DNA from 4 places in the Neptunomonas concharum genome. Region 1 is predicted to be linked to each of the others. Evidence: predicted binding sites of a transcription regulator. Region 1 holds the regulator's gene; each other region holds the start of a gene.
What was found. Region 1 encodes sigma-54, which starts transcription at its own class of promoters, with help from an activator protein. Its sites were predicted from a motif close to TGGCACNNNNNTTGCTNT; they were not measured.

Region 1 (4,198 bases):
AGGTAAAACCGGGCAGCGCGTCCAGATGGTTATTCAACCTAAGGCTAAGCCCTAATTATGAGTAAATTGCTTCAAGCTCTGCACTTGGCCAAAGCCTATAAGAAACGCCAGGTTGTTCGCGATGTCTCCTTAGAAGTAAATAGCGGGGAAATTGTAGGGTTGCTGGGTCCAAATGGAGCTGGAAAAACAACCTGTTTTTATATGATTGTAGGCTTAATTCAAGCCAATGATGGAGCCATCCGCATTGGCGATGATGACGTAACCCGTGATCCTATGCACCTTCGTGCAAGGAAAGGGATTGGCTACCTGCCACAAGAAGCGTCTATTTTTCGAAAGCTAAGCGTCAAGGATAACCTGATGGGTATTCTAGAGATGCGAAAAGAGCTGACGCCCTCCCAAAGGGAAACGAAACTCGAAACCTTACTTGAAGAATTCCATATCTCTCATTTGCGAGAAAGCCTAGGTATGAGCTTATCCGGCGGTGAGCGCCGAAGAGTGGAAATCGCACGAGCTCTAGCTTCTGAACCCTCCTTCATTTTGTTAGATGAACCCTTTGCGGGCGTAGATCCAATCTCAGTAAATGATATCAAACAGACTATAAAGCACCTACAATCTAAAGGCATAGGCATATTAATCACAGACCATAATGTTAGAGAAACACTCGATATTTGTGAAAAAGCCTATATTGTAAGTGAAGGGGTAATTTTAGCCCAAGGCACTCCCGCAGAGATACTCGCCAACGATCAGGTGAAAGCGGCCTATTTGGGTGATACCTTCAAACTTTGAGTAGATTGATACCGCTTAGGAGTATTGTTGTAATTTTATGAAGCAGTCATTACAACTTAAAATGGGTCAGCACCTAACAATGCCCCCTCAATTGCAGCAGGCTATTCGCTTACTGCAATTATCGACGCTTGATCTCCAGCAAGAGATCCAAGAAGCGCTCGACAGCAACCCTATGCTTGAGACATCAGAAGAAGCGGATGAGCTTCATGAACAAAGCCAGCCAGAACAGGCGGATAACGCCACTCAATCAGCTGAGCCCGAAACAACCTCTTCGAAAGAGCATACTGATAGCGCTTATGAGGAACCTAGCAACAGCCAAAACGATTCACTTGATGAGTATCAAGAGACAGAAGACTCTTTTGACGATCAGTGGAATGATCGCATCCCAGAAGAGCTTGCTACGGACTCATCATGGGATGATACCTTTCAAGCATCTACCAATTCTGGCAGCACAACCCATAGGGATGAAGACTTGCCCTTTGAGTCCAATGATAGTGCAGAAGAAACCCTTCAGGACCACTTGCTCTGGCAGCTTAATCTTACGCCAATGAGCCCTACGGATCAGATGATCGCCGAGGCGATTATTGACGGTATCGATACCGAAGGCTATCTACGTATTTCATTAGATGAGCTGCTTGAGCATTTCGTCCAAGAAGAATCTGAACTTTTTCAGGATGCTGAATTGGATGAGCTTGAGGCTGTACTGCACCGCATTCAGCAATTTGATCCGCCAGGTGTTGCAGCACGCGATTTAGGTGAGTGCCTGAGCATACAGCTACAGCAATTACCTCCTGACACGCCCCTTTTGAAGCAATCAGTGATGCTTTGTCGCCAATATATACACCTGCTAGGTAGCCGAGACTATAAGCAGTTGATGCGTAAACTGAGGCTAAAAGAGCCGCAACTTCAAGCCATCATTACGCTGATTCAATCGTTAAATCCGCATCCAGGATCTTTTATATCGAACAGTAAAGCCGAGTATGTCATTCCAGATGTATATGTAGAGAAAATTCGTGGTGTATGGACTGTACGACTTAACTCGGAAGCCTCACCTAACTTACAGATAAACACCCGTTATGCAGACCTCATCAGGCGAGCAGACAACAGTGCAGACAATACCTACCTCAAGAGTCATCTGCAGGAAGCTCGCTGGTTTATCAAAAGTTTACAAAGCCGTAATGAAACTTTGTTGAAGGTTTCAAGCCAAATCATTGAAAGACAGTCTGACTTTCTAGACTTCGGCCCAGAAGCGATGAAACCCATGGTTTTACATGACATCGCGGAGGCGGTAGAGATGCATGAATCTACGATATCTCGTGTAACCACTCAAAAATATATGCATACACCTAGAGGGATTTTTGAGCTTAAGTACTTCTTCTCCAGCCACGTTAGCACAAGTGACGGAGGGGCTGCGTCATCCACAGCCATACGCGCAGTCATCAAAAAACTGATAGCCGCTGAAAATCCAACTAAACCTTTAAGTGATAATAAAATAGCCCAACTATTAGATGAAGAAGGTATACAGGTCGCACGGCGAACCATCGCCAAATACCGGGAAGCAATGGGAATTGCGCCTTCAAATGAGAGAAAGCGTCTGATTTAATGAACACACTACGACATACCTGTCGTGTCAAAAGGAGACTTAATATGCAAATCAATATCACTGGCCACCATGTAGAACTGACAGAAGCTTTATCTGAATACGTACACACTAAATTTGAAAAGCTGGAACGCCACTTTGATAACATCACAAACGTTCAAGTGACACTAAGTGTAGATAAATTACGTCAAAAAGCTGAAGCCGATATGCATATTGCAGGTGGGGAAGTATTTGCCACCAGTGAACACGAAGATATGTATGCTGCTATCGACGGTCTCACTGACAAACTCGATCGCCAGATCATCAAGCACAAAGAAAAACTGAAAAGTCACAAATAACCATTAGATTTATAGCACACATGTCCATTATATCTTTGCTATCACCCGAACGAACGCTTCAACATATTGAAGGCGGCAGTAAAAAGCGCATTCTGGAGTTTGTAAGTAACATCATTGCAGAATCAAACGGCAGTATTGTCGCAGAAGATTTATTTAGTGGATTGATAAGCAGAGAAAGGCTGGGCAGCACCGGCATTGGCGAAGGTGTGGCGATCCCACATTGCCGCCTTGCCGGTATTACCGAAGCGATCGGTGCGCTGATCCATTTATCTGAACCCATTGATTTTGATGCGATAGACAATCGCCCCGTAGACCTACTCTTCTTTTTGCTTGTTCCTGAAGAAGCCTGTGAAGAACATCTAAATATTTTAGGGAAACTCGCTGAGTCCTTTAGTCAAGAAGCGATTAGAGAACAACTAAGAAAAGCTGACTCCAATACTCATCTGTTGCAAGTGGCTTCAGAAGTTTTTAACTAAACAGCAGAGTAACAATGAAACTCATCATTATCAGTGGCCGCTCAGGTTCAGGTAAAAGTACAGCCCTTCAGGCACTGGAAGATGTCGGATATTATTGTATCGACAACTTACCTGCCATGCTGATGCCCGATTTAGTCACTCACATGCTAAATGATGATGCGCAGCTCAATAAAATTGCGGTCTGCATTGATGCACGCAACCTGTCCAGCAATCTGGAAAAGGTGCCGCAGATGTGGACATATTTTCGCCAATATCCAGAAATTTCCGTAGAGCTTGTCTACCTAGACGCCTCATACGAAACACTGCTGCAACGTTATAGTTCCACGCGGCGCAGACACCCCATGGCAGAAAGAGTCAGTAATCTTCCTGATGCGATAGAATATGAAAGGAAGTTACTAGAACCTATTACGGACCTTGCTAATATCAGGATAGATACTACCCGTTTATCTATCTATGAACTGAGAGACGCCATTAAGCTACGCGTTGCGGACCGTGCGGAGCAATCACTCTCTCTGCAATTTGAGTCGTTTGGTTTTAAACATGGCGTCCCATTGGATGCAGACATTGTATTTGATATGCGGGTTCTGCCAAACCCTTACTGGGTGACTGAATTAAGACAGTACACAGGGCTAGACCAACCTGTCCAAACATTTCTCAGTGCTGCACCTGAAGTCACCGAGATGATCCATGACATCCAACACTACATTGAAAAGTGGTTACCTCACTTTATCAAGAATAACCGTAGTTATATGACGGTCGGTATAGGATGCACAGGTGGTCATCACCGCTCTGTTTATGTTTCAGAGCAACTAGCTAGTTATTTCAAAGAACATATGGATAATGTCAATGTACGTCATAGAGAGTTACATTGAGCTAAGACCAAGAAGCGGATATAGCAATGCTTGAAAAGAAGATAACGATTATTAATAAACTGGGGTTGCATGCCAGAGCAGCAGCCAAGTTAATTGGCACAACCAGCCGCTTTTCAGCTGACATCC
Region 2 (4,198 bases), 300 kb from region 1:
AAGCGAGATTTACTAGCCCAGTTCACCCCTTCGCCGCCCATTTGAATGAGGGATTCGGTGTTGCGGCCCATCCATGAGGCCATAAAGTGACAGCCGATACCGGCCAGTGCTTTACTGCCTTCGGGGACTTTGGTTGAACTGTTATGCGGACAACCAGAACAGAAATAAGGAATCCGGCGTACACCGCCAGGGTCGGAAACCGTTACACCGGAATCCTTAATCTGCGCCAGCTCGGCATCAAAGTTAAGATCAAATAGACGTGACAAGCGTGCTGCCAGGTAGGGTGCCAGCAGGGACGGGCTTAACTCACCCACATAAGGAATAAGCGGTTGCCCGTTTTCATCCTGCTTACCTGTAATCAACACTTCACCGGGGCGATCCGGTTCCGACATCGCTTCTTTGATCTGACTTTCAATGATGCCTCGCTTCTCTTCAATGACAAGGATCTCCTGCTTGCCATGGATAAAATCGAGTATGCCTTTGCGCTCCAGCGGCCAGACCATACCGATTTTGAAGATCTCGATCCCTAATGATTGCAGACGCATCTCTGTTAACCCGAGAAGGTCGAGCGCTTCCATTAAGTCTTGGTGAGCTTTACCTGTTGAAACAATACCAAACACGGGGTTAGCGGCACTGAGTATTTTTTTATCGATAGGGTTAGCGCGAGCAAAGGCTTGGACCGCTGCTAATTTATGCTCAATACGGGTTTCCAGCTGGGGCCCTGGAAGGTCTGGCCAGCGGTAATGAAGCCCTTCTGGGGGTGGTGTGAAATCATCTGGTGTTTTAAATTCCGGCAGTGGTTTTAGTTCGACACTGGAGGCACTTTCTACTGTTTCAGAAATTGCTTTAAAGCCAACCCACATGCCTGAATAGCGGGAAAGGGCATAACCCCAAAGGCCAAACTCTTCGTACTCATCAAGGCTGGTGGGGTTGATAGTCGGCATGAACCACGCCATAAAAGCGACATCAGATTGATGAGGCATTGATGATGATACACACCCGTGATCATCACCAGCGACTACCAGTACACCGCCGTGAGGAGAGCTGCCGTAGGTATTGCCATGTTTTAAAGCATCACCGGCACGATCCACACCTGGGCCCTTGCCATACCAAATAGAGAAAACGCCATCGACTGTTTTGTCTGGATCGGTTTCAACTTGTTGTGTGCCCAGCACCAATGTTGCGGCTAAGTCTTCGTTGATCGCCGGGATAAATTCAACATTGTTCTGATCGAGTAGCTTTTTAGCTCCCCAGAGTGCCTGATCATATCCACCTAAGGGAGAGCCGCGATAACCGCTAATAAAGCCGCCGGTATTGAGTCCGTTCTTTTTGTCCAGTTGTGCCTGAACCAGCGGAATACGTACGAGTGCTTGGGTGCCAGTTAGAAAGACACGACCTTCAGTTCGGGTATAGCGGTCGCTAAGTTGGTAATCATCCAGCTGGACAGCGTCATCCGCCGTTGGTACGGATGTATCAGTCTTTACGTCAGAACTTGTCATAGTGAGGGCTACTTTATTATGGATTGTTTTAAACCAGTGTAGATTTTTTTGGGAGAAAGGTGCTTGCTATTTGAGGTGTAAAAAATATCTCTTTTGAAATAATCTTTCATATATTTGCGTATATAATAAAAATTAATTCAATAAATATAACGATTGGTGAATCATGGATGCTTTTGATCGTAAGATACTAAATTGTTTACAGGCTGATGGTCGAATAAGTAATCAACAGTTGGCGGATGATGTGGGGTTGTCTACAGCGGCTTGTTGGCGTCGGGTTAAGGCTTTAGAAGATCAGGGGATCATACGTAAATATACAGCGTTAATAGATCCTGATGCCGTACAGCAGGGGCTTTGTGTATTGGTCATGGTGTCGTTGTTGCGACATTCGACAGAGCATACGCTTGCTTTTGAGTCGGCTATGAAGGATTGCTCTGAAGTGTTGCAGTGCTACGCCGTAACGGGTAATGCAGACTTTGTGCTACGTGTGATGGTGTCGGATATTAAAGCCTATGATCGCTTCCTTAATGAAAAGGTGTTTCCACTTGAAGGGATTTCCCAAGTACATTCTAATTTTGCATTGCGTGAAATTAAGAGTGAAACCGCTTTGAAGGTGTAAAGTTTATTTTCATTATTTTTTAAAAGTGATTAGTTGGTTTTATTTTGGGGCGCTGTAGAAACAGTAAACAATACTGTAGCGCCTGTGATTACAGCAGTCTGCGTGAAAACGTCTAACTTGGCACAACTCTTGTACCTATCCTGCTAAACAATAATAACGCTTGGTAAGGTATGTCTGATCTGAAAGTACTGATCCTTGGGATCGGTAATATCCTATGGGCCGATGAAGGCTTCGGTGTACGGTGTGTTGAGGCATTAAATCAACGTTACCATTTCCCCCCCAATGTTCGTCTGATGGATGGCGGCACTCAAGGTATTTATCTTGTTCAGCATGTCCAGTGGGCCGATATGCTTATTGTCTTCGATGCTGTGGATTATGGTCTTGAGCCTGGCACATTGAAGATTGTCCGTGATGATGAGGTGCCTAAATTCATGGGTGCTAAACAGATGAGCCTTCATCAAACCGGCTTTCAAGAAGTGCTTGCCATGGCGGAATTTACTGGCAGTTATCCGCAAACGTTACTGCTAATTGGCTGCCAGCCTGTGGAGTTGGAGGACTTTGGGGGAAGCTTAAGGGATGTTGTTCGACAGCAGATTGATCCTGCGCTCTCAATTGCTCTGGATTTTCTGTCCGACAAGGGCGTTAAGCCACTGAGCGATGTGCAAGCAGGTCTTCACACAGCTGAAGCCTTAGCGCCTTTAGAGTTGACACTTGCTGAGTATGAGCAGGGGAGACCTTCTGAGGTTGAGGCTTGTCGTGTAGGTGACCCTAGAGTGCTTGCACATACAGAGCAGGATAACTGATATGTGTCTTGGTATACCGATGCAGGTTGTTAGTTGTCAGGGTAGTACTGCGTTGTGTGAAATCCAGGGTGTTCAGCATCAGATAGATCTTTCCCTTGTAGGTGGTCAGCCAGTAGGACAGTGGGTTTTGGTTTTTTTAGGTGCTGCCCGAGAGGTGATCTCATCAGAACGAGCTAAGCAGGTTCAGCAGGCGCTATTAGCCGTAGAATCGGTTATGCGAGGAGAGGCTACGGATCTGGATCTGCTATTTGCTGATTTGGTGAATAGAGAACCTAAATTACCTGACCACCTAAAGGCATCACTCGAATCAAGCGTTGATTAAATTAATTACAACAAGAGCATCGCTATGAAACATGCACCCTTAATCAGCCGATTAATTGATGAGTTGGCCTACCCGCTTTTGGATACGGCAAGCTTTGAACCCTTTATCAAGAAGCACCCTTATAGCATTTTATTTTTTACTGAGGATGCGACCCGCTTTCCTGAATCTTTGGATGTGGCGGTTATCTTGCCCGAAATCGTTAAGCAGTTTCCGCAACTAACGCCCGCTGTGATTGATCGTGGTAGCGAAAAAGAGCTTCAGGGACGATATAACTTTTCAGTGTGGCCCGCTTTGGTGTTTTTAAAAGAGGGGCGCTATCTGAGTACTCTCACAAAAATCCAAAACTGGGACGACTATTGCACGGATATTCCTCGAATTTTGTCGTTGGAAGCGCGTCGTGATCCAGGCATCGGTATACCTGTGGTGGCTTCATCCTCATCCGCTGTTTGCGGCCATTAAATCTGATTGTAGGAGTGCAGGTAATGAATCGGGAAATTCCGCTTTTTAATATGCCGATCGGCCCCGGCAGCCAGCAAGATAAAGATGATCTAGTGTTGGATTACATGCCGATGCCAAACGATATGGCTAGCTACCATATGCCTATTTTGCCAGAGCCAGAAGAACTTGAAACATGCCCGCATACGATTGCGCTGCTGGAGTTGCTTCAAGATGACTTAAACCACTATCAGGTGGGCCAGCCAAGTATTGAGCACAGCTTAGAGGCAATTCCCCCAGTAGATTTAATCACCCTCAATCAAATATTGGGAGAGGGGGAGGTTTCTGCTGTGATTCTAGGTTCAAGTGGCGAAAAAACTCAGATTCAAGAGACCGTTTTAGCGGGTGTGTGGCGCTTACGACAATTTGATTCAGCAGGGGAACTGATAAAGGATACCCTTGAAGTTGCTGATATTCCTCAGTGTGTACATCAAACAGCGTTCGAAACAGCGGCACCGTTGGT
Region 3 (4,198 bases), 510 kb from region 1:
GAAAGATAGACGAATACGACCCGTACCATCCACTTCCATGTTTGTCATATCACCTTTGCGCTTACCCAACTCTTCAATGATGCTGCCTTGATGTTGTTCTTCAACATCAATCATCACCATTTCGTAAGGCTCTTGAATTTCGCCATCAACCACTTTTTGAATAACTTCAGGACGCGATACACCCAGCTCGAACCCTTCACGGCGCATGGATTCAATCAATACCGATAAGTGAAGTTCGCCACGGCCTGAAACACGGAACTTCTCAGGAGAGTCGCCTTGTTCAACACGTAATGCTACGTTGTGGATTAGCTCACGGTCTAAGCGGTCTTTGATATTACGGCTGGTTACGAATTTGCCGTCTTGACCTGCAAAGGGTGAATCGTTTACTTGGAATGTCATCGAAACGGTAGGCTCGTCAACACTCAAAGCTGGCAAAGCTTCTACTTGTTCTGGATCACATAAGGTATCAGAGATGTTGAGTTCATCGATACCGGTTACACAAACAATATCACCAGCACGTGCTTCGGTAACATCAACACGCTCCAAGCCAAGATAGCCCATGATTTTTTGAATCTTACCGCTACGGACTTTACCTTCGCGATCGATGATTTTTACAGGGTTGTTTAACTTGGCGACACCGCGTTTTACTCGGCCAACACCGATAACGCCTACATAGCTGTTGTAATCCAGTGCAGAGATCTGCATCTGAAATGGACCTTCCATATCCACTTGTGGAGGGCTAACGTGTTCGATAATCGCTTCGAACAGCGGTGTCATATCGTCCGCAAGGTTGTCGTGTTCGGTACCTGCAATACCATTCAAGGCAGAAGCATAAATGATTGGAAAGTCGAGCTGTTCATCTGTAGCACCTAGTGAATCAAACAGGTCGAATACTTTATCAACAGCACCGTCTGGATTAGCGCCTGGACGGTCGACCTTGTTAACTACAACAATCGGGCGTAAGCCTTGGTCGAAAGCTTTCTGGGTTACAAAGCGAGTTTGTGGCATAGGGCCATCAACCGCATCAACCAGCAAGCAAACACAGTCAACCATCGATAAAACACGCTCTACTTCACCACCAAAGTCGGCGTGGCCTGGTGTGTCTACGATGTTGATGTGGTAGCCATTCCACTCAATGGCTGTGTTTTTCGCCAGAATGGTGATGCCGCGCTCTTTCTCCTGATCGTTGGAGTCCATAATGCGCTCAGCGCCTTCATCTCGACGCCCCAGAGTGCCTGATTGCTGCAGCAATTTGTCAACCAGTGTGGTTTTACCATGGTCAACGTGGGCAATAATGGCGATATTTCTCAGCTTCTCAATCACGTGGAAGTACCTTAAAGGAGTTTCATAAAGCGCGCATTATACACTCAATTGTTGCTGTTGATCTTAATTAATAATTAGGTTTATACGTCTTTTTTACACAAGCCATTTATTGTGGCTTGGAGTATGATGCTAATCGGGCAGCGCAGTGAGCTATGGAGCGGTGTTTTTGTTCCATAATGGTGCAACTTGCTGTGTTATGCTCTTTTTTGGTGCACGAAGAGTGATCAAAATGATGCGCTAGCGACCTAAAATCAAGCGTTTGTATATTGGCACGCTAGTTGCTTTAGAAGAATCAACCGGCTTCGGCCGATATTTTCAAGACCGGATTAAAACGCGTCTGGCAACGTCTAATTGTGGAGAGAGCCAAATGTCAGAGAAGACTCTGAAGTTAATTGAAGAAAATGATGTTAAGTGGGTTGATATGCGATTCACTGACACCAAAGGTAAAGAACAGCACGTTACCATCCCTGTTCATCAGATGGGCGACGACTTCTTTGAAGAAGGTAAAATGTTTGATGGTTCTTCTATTGCTGGTTGGAAGGGCATCAATGAGTCTGACATGATTTTGCTGCCAGATGACAGTGCATCTGTATTGGATCCTTTCTCTGAAGAGTCAACGGTTATCGTTCGCTGTGACATCGTTGAGCCTGCAACAGGACAGGGCTACGAGCGTGATCCACGTTCTGTTGCGCGTCGTGCAGAAGAGTATTTGAAGTCTACAGGTATTGCTGACACGGCAATGTTCGGTCCCGAGCCTGAGTTCTTCGTATTTGATGAAGTACACTTCCATTCTGATATGAGTGGTTGTGGTTACACCGTTTCTTCTGAAGAAGCTGCATGGTCTTCTAACAGCAAGTTTGAAGGCGGTAATACAGGTCACCGTCCACGTGTGAAGGGCGGTTACTTCCCAGTTCCTCCTGTCGATTCTCTACATGACCTGCGTGGCAACATGTGTAACGCCATGACAGCAATGGGCTTAGATGTTGAAGTTCATCACCATGAAGTAGCAACCGCTGGTCAGTGTGAAATCGGTGCAGGTGCTAACACGCTAGTTAAAAAAGCTGACGAAGTTCAGGTTTTAAAATACTGCGTACACAACGTTGCACATGCTTACGGCAAAACAGCGACATTCATGCCTAAGCCAATCGTAGGCGACAACGGTTCTGGTATGCACGTTCACCAATCTTTGTCTAAAGATGGTGTAAACCTGTTTGCTGGTGATGCTTATGCAGGTATGAGCGAAATGGCTCTGTATTACATTGGCGGTATCATCAAGCACGCTAAAGCGTTGAATGCTATCACCAACCCAGGTACTAACTCTTACAAGCGTTTGGTTCCTCACTTTGAAGCACCTGTTATGCTGGCATACTCTGCTCGTAACCGTTCTGCTTCTATTCGTATTCCATACGTTACTAACCCTAAAGCACGTCGTATTGAGACGCGCTTCCCTGATCCAATCGCTAACCCGTACCTGTGCTTTGCTGCATTGATGATGGCGGGTCTGGACGGTATCCAGAATAAGATCCACCCAGGCGATGCTGCAGATAAAGATCTATACGACTTGCCTGCTGAAGAAGCAGCTGAGATTCCACAAGTTGCTGGATCTTTGGAAGAAGCATTGGCAGCTCTGGATTCTGACCGTGAGTTCTTGACAAAAGGCGGCGTGTTCACTGATGACATGATCGATGCTTATATTGCTCTGAAACAAGAAGAAGCAGATAAGATCAACCAGACAACTCACCCGCTTGAGTATGACCTGTACTACTCTGTATAAGTCAGTTGCTTAGTTAATAAAAAGCCTCCTTCGGGAGGTTTTTTTTTTGCCTGTATTTATTACAGGCGACATTACGATGCACGTGTTTTTCTGTTGTGCACTATAATGGTGCAATAAGTTCTTCACTTCGTTGCAGGGTTTAGGGATAAACATGGGGAAGTATCGATTTGACGCGAATATTGGTGTGTTGCCCTAGTTTGGGAAGTTGGCTCAATTTTTGCTGCTTTAAGCTATGTAATGGATGGTGCGCGGATGCTTAGAAAACAAACACATAAACAGATACTTGAGAACCTCTCTACCAGTGTCATCTTACTCGATGATCAGTTATGTATTGAGTACATGAACCCGGCTGCTGAGATGCTCTTGGCGGCCACATCGAAGCGCCTGAGTAGTGTTGGGGTGGAGCAGTGGTTAACTCAGGATGCTTCGGAGATAGAAGTACTAAAAGCGTCTGTTTATTCAGGGCACTCCTATACCCGCCGCGAGGCTAAATTGATCTCAATGAGCGGGGATGAGCTAACAGTTGATTACAGTGTTAATCCTATCCCGTGGGATAGAAGTAGTACTTTGCTGATCGAAATTCAGGCAAGGGACCGTTTGTTAAGGATTGAGCGGGAGGAGGAGCTGTTATCACATCATGCTACGACACGTAATTTAGTTCGCGGTATGGCACATGAGATTAAAAACCCCTTAGGTGGAATTCGTGGTGCAGCGCAACTGTTGGAGCGTGAGTTGGCTGATGTCTCACTTCATGAGTACACCCAAATCATTATCGAAGAAGCTGATCGCTTACGGAATTTAGTGGATAGATTGTTGGGCCCGCGACAGCTACCTAATATGACGAATGTCAATATCCATGCTGTACTTGAACGGGTTTGTTCATTAGTTTCAGCTGAGTCGGCAGGAGAAATTGAGTTAAAGAGGGACTACGATCCGAGTATTCCTGAGTTTATGGGAGATTCTGAGCAGTTAATACAAGCGGTGCTGAACATTGTGCGCAATGCCATGCAGGCTCTGCGGGAGAATATGTCTGATTCACCTGAAATACTGCTTCGCACTCGCGCAAAGCGTCAAGTGACGCTAGGAGCTGAAAGGCATCGC
Region 4 (4,198 bases), 400 kb from region 1:
TGCTGGTACTCAGGACGCGCACCACCTCCCCATTTCGGCTAACCAGAGGTGAGTAGTTAAAGCGCCACCAACGAGGTCGGCCATGCCGCTCTATGACGATTTCATTTTCGATAGATTTCTGGTCTTTTACACAGGTAATCAGTGCTTCTTTCACATCTTTAACGATATACCGTGGTATGACTGCATTAACGTCATGCCCAATAAGAGAGGAGACCTCGCTATCAACAATTTGCTGAAAGAGTGTATTGCCGCTGACAAAGTTGAATTTGCCGTTTTTCGCTCTCTCCCAAATAGACACCGGTGTGCCTATCGCTTCTATTTGGCTTGCCAGCTCAGAATGTGTACCACTAAGAAACATGCATATACCACGTAATAAAGAGTTCAGTTTTGTTTGATTCTAGTTCACAAACGAGAACACGGCAGAATTTATGTATCAATTAAACAACAAAACCTGCGCTTGCACAGGTTTTGTATTCAAGCGTCGTACGATTGGGCTAAAGCGTCAGCTCTTTAAACTCTTTTTCCCAACGTTTAGCTTCTTTCTTGGATGGGCCACCCAGCAGATTAACCGCATGGCGCAATCTGGCACGGCTCATATCTGGCCCTAATATCGACATTGAGTCCATCACCGATACGGTCTGATTGGTGCCTGCAATAGCGATAAACAGCGGGAACAAAAAGTCACGTAGCTTGTAGCCCATCTGTTCTGACAGTTGCTTTAGTTGTGCAAATAAGTGGTCTTTATCCCAGTTATTTTCGGTGTCCAAAAACCAGACACTGAACTGCAAGATACGCTTGGCATCTTCTAGGGTGACACTTTTGTGCTCAAAGTCTGATTCTTTAATCGGCAACATCCCTGATAAAAAGAATCCCGCCAAAGGCGCAACATCGGAGAATTTCTCAACACGCTGTTGAATGAGCGGCACGATCTGCATCAGGTATTCGGGGTTAAGCGCCCACTCTTGGAATTTGGCCGCAAACTGCTCATGGGTTAAGTTTTCACGCAGCCACAAGCCATTGAGCCAGCTCAGTTTTTCCTGATCAAACACAGGCCCACCCAGTGATACACGCTGTATATCAAAGTTGGCGAACATCTCGTCACGGCTGAATTTTTCGCTTTCATCAGGCATCGACCAACCCATGCGACCCAAATAGTTAAGCAGCGCTTCTGCCATGTAACCCATACGCTGGTAGTAAAGAATGCTGGTTGGGTTCTTACGTTTGGATAGTTTAGATTTATCGGGGTTACGCAATAGCGGCATATGGCACAGCGTTGGCATATCCCAGCCGAAGTATTGATACAGTAGTTTGTGCTTGGGTGCGGAGTTGATCCACTCTTCACCACGAATAACATGTGTGATCTCCATGAGGTGATCATCCACGACGTTGGCTAAGTGGTAAGTTGGCATACCGTCGGATTTCAGCAGGATCTGCGCATCGACCATACCCCACTCCAGCTCGATAGGCCCACGTAGTAAATCATCCACCACGCATACACCTTCACCTTCTGGGACAACCATACGAATAACATAAGGCGCACCGGCAGCTTTTCGCTTTTCTACCTCTTCTGGGGGCAGCGCCAAATCACTCTGTTTTAGTGCTGTATGGCCGCCCGCTGCACGACGAGCTTCACGTAGCTCATCTAACTCTTCAGAGGTGCGATAACAATGAAATGCGAAGCCTTTCTCGACCAGTTCATGAGCGTACTGGGCATACATATCTTTGCGCTCACTTTGGCGATAAGGGCCATGAGGGCCACCGACATCGGGGCCTTCATCCCACTCAAGGCCTAACCAACGGAGTGAGTCGAGGATCTTTTGTTCAGATTCTGACGTACTACGCGTCTGGTCGGTATCCTCGATACGCAAGATAAACTGCCCGCCATGTTGGCGCGCAAAGGCCAGATTGAAAAGTGCAATATAGGCGGTGCCTACATGCGGATCGCCGGTTGGTGAAGGCGCAACGCGAGTACGTACTGTCATTATGTTCCTGCCAAAGCTTACGTATGAACGAAATTAAACAGCCATTATACCTTTAGAGGTATAGCACCGCTATTGAACATGGAAGTTTAGCTCACCAATAAATTGGCTCAAGCTTTGCATAACTAAGATTTTACTTATGCACGAGAAGCTCAATTGAAAATACATGTCTCCGTTCTCGTTATTGATGAAGACGCATCCAGAGCAACTTTGCTTGAACAAGCGCTGATAGACCAAGGATATCAGGTGCTTGCTCGTATCGACTCAACTGACCAACTTGCCGAACATGTTGAGCAACTAAAGCCAGATATGATCATCATAGACCTCGAATCGCCTGACAGAGATGTTCTAGAAAATATGGCATTGTTAAATCAACACTCGCCTCGTCCGGTGGTTATGTTTGCTGAAAAAGGTGACCAAACCACTATAGAAAAAGCGATCCGGTCGGGGGTTAGTGCTTATGTCGTTGATGGCCTCGAAGCCCATCGAATTCGCGCGATATTAGATGTTGCCACGGCTAGATTCAGAGAGTTTCAGACGTTGAAACAAGAGCTTAGCGATGCCCGCTCTGAACTGGAAGATCGAAAAGTCGTTGAGAAAGCCAAAGGGTTGATCATGAAACACAATAACTGTTCTGAAGATCACGCCTTCAAAGCGATGCGCAAAATGGCAATGGATCAACAAAAGCCGATGTACGAAATCGCCCGCAATATTATTTCTGTGTTGGAGTTAATGTCATGACGACCCCATTTTCAAGCGTTCATCTTCCACTGACATTTCCCATGGCAGAAAAGCCTATGCTCAAAATCGGTTTCATCCCTTTGCTGGACTGCATCCCTTTGGTTATTGCCAAAGAGCTCGCTTTCTTTGCTGAAGCAGGTTTGGATGTCAGCCTTTCTAGAGAGGCTTCTTGGGCAAGCATAAGAGATAAAGTAAAGTTCGGCCTATTAGATGCCGCTCAAATGCCCGCAGGTATCGTGCTTGCCAGTGGTATGGGTCTAGGCGCATCACAGCCTATGGTAACCGCTATAGGTTTAGGGCAAAACGGCAATGCCATTACCGCATCTAACCCACTCTATGATGCGCTTAACCCCCAAAATCTATCGATGAATAGTGAATCGGCCGCTACGGCTCTGAAGTCATACTTAAAAACATCCGACTCAGAACTGACCATAGCATCCGTTCATACCTACTCAACTCATCACTTTTTACTGAGAGATTGGTTAAACCACTACAATATTGATCCAGAGAACAAGATCCGGCAGATCGTCGTTCCGCCACCGCAAATGGTTGATGCAATGGAACGGGGGATGATTGATCTCTTCTGTGCCGGGGAGCCTTGGAACAGCATAGCTCAAATTCACCAAGTCGGGCATAAACTATTGAGCGGCCACCAAATTTGGGAGAATGCACCCGATAAGGTTCTCGGTGTTACCAAAGAATGGCATAACCATCATCCATACACACATCAGCGGCTTATTTCAGCCATTCTTAAAGCGTGTTTATGGTTGGATGATGAGAAAAACAAACGCTTAGGTTTTCAGCTACTCCATGACAGCCATTATATGGATATTGATTTAGGGAATATAAACCTGATGCTTGGAAAGCACCGCTTCAGCCCTCCATCTGCAACATTCCCGTGGCTGTCTCAAGCCAGTTGGTTCACGCGACATATTCGTAACTTACACCAGCTACCCGATACTGAGACCTCAGCGGGAAACACCTATCTAACAGGCGTCTATCGTAAGGTAGCAGAGCTAATGAAACTGAATACTCCGTCAGCAGATGCTAAAGCAGAAGGCATCCATTCGGAATCATGGGTAATAAACGGCACTCAGGAACCTATCGAAATGCCGCCTGATATGCGCTTTCGCTAGCACTATTTTTGTGCAACGCACCAAAAAAGGCGCATTCAAGCGTCTTTTTTTATCCTTAATATTCACTACAAACGCGCTAAGCCCTTTTAAAATCCAGTCTTTACCGGGTTGGCACACTACCTGCTTATCCAAACTATCACTACAAATTGTTTTTCAGGCAAAGGCGCCATCAGTCGAGATCTCACCCTCTCGAGCTGGGCGCCTTTCTTTTTTTATATCTGGGAGGACTTCCTATGTCCAAAAATACATTAAATACACTGATTGGCCGCCGTAGCTTAATACGTAAAACATTAATGACTTTTGGTACGGCGGCAGCGGCAGGATTGCTGAACTTGTCGGTAG

Region 2: a site for sigma-54 is predicted at 2,234-2,251, ahead of F0U83_RS10980 (HyaD/HybD family hydrogenase maturation endopeptidase). Genes of this name have one in related genera too.
Region 3: a site for sigma-54 is predicted at 1,591-1,608, ahead of glnA (glutamate--ammonia ligase). Genes of this name have one in related genera too.
Region 4: a site for sigma-54 is predicted at 2,086-2,103, ahead of F0U83_RS10490 (ANTAR domain-containing response regulator). Genes of this name have one in related genera too.

The regions. Positions count from the first base shown of each region.
Region 1 covers NZ_CP043869.1:2,626,246-2,630,443, forward strand. Annotated here, with positions in the region: gene lptA (lipopolysaccharide transport periplasmic protein LptA) at 1-55, shown strand, start outside; gene lptB (LPS export ABC transporter ATP-binding protein) at 58-786, shown strand; gene F0U83_RS12420 (RNA polymerase factor sigma-54) at 824-2,389, shown strand; gene hpf (ribosome hibernation promoting factor) at 2,434-2,724, shown strand; gene ptsN (PTS IIA-like nitrogen regulatory protein PtsN) at 2,745-3,200, shown strand; gene rapZ (RNase adapter RapZ) at 3,215-4,072, shown strand; gene F0U83_RS12440 (HPr family phosphocarrier protein) at 4,099-4,198, shown strand, end outside.
Region 2 covers NZ_CP043869.1:2,330,353-2,334,550, reverse strand. Annotated here, with positions in the region: gene F0U83_RS10990 (indolepyruvate ferredoxin oxidoreductase family protein) at 1-1,499, opposite strand, end outside; gene F0U83_RS10985 (Lrp/AsnC family transcriptional regulator) at 1,663-2,115, shown strand; gene F0U83_RS10980 (HyaD/HybD family hydrogenase maturation endopeptidase) at 2,286-2,918, shown strand; gene F0U83_RS10975 (HypC/HybG/HupF family hydrogenase formation chaperone) at 2,920-3,240, shown strand; gene F0U83_RS10970 (thioredoxin domain-containing protein) at 3,265-3,699, shown strand; gene F0U83_RS10965 (hydrogenase expression/formation protein) at 3,723-4,198, shown strand, end outside.
Region 3 covers NZ_CP043869.1:3,140,048-3,144,245, reverse strand. Annotated here, with positions in the region: gene typA (translational GTPase TypA) at 1-1,323, opposite strand, end outside; gene glnA (glutamate--ammonia ligase) at 1,691-3,097, shown strand; gene glnL (nitrogen regulation protein NR(II)) at 3,350-4,198, shown strand, end outside.
Region 4 covers NZ_CP043869.1:2,230,802-2,234,999, forward strand. Annotated here, with positions in the region: gene F0U83_RS10480 (sensor domain-containing diguanylate cyclase) at 1-358, opposite strand, end outside; gene gltX (glutamate--tRNA ligase) at 495-1,982, opposite strand; gene F0U83_RS10490 (ANTAR domain-containing response regulator) at 2,136-2,720, shown strand; gene F0U83_RS10495 (CmpA/NrtA family ABC transporter substrate-binding protein) at 2,717-3,856, shown strand; gene F0U83_RS10500 (CmpA/NrtA family ABC transporter substrate-binding protein) at 4,150-4,198, shown strand, end outside.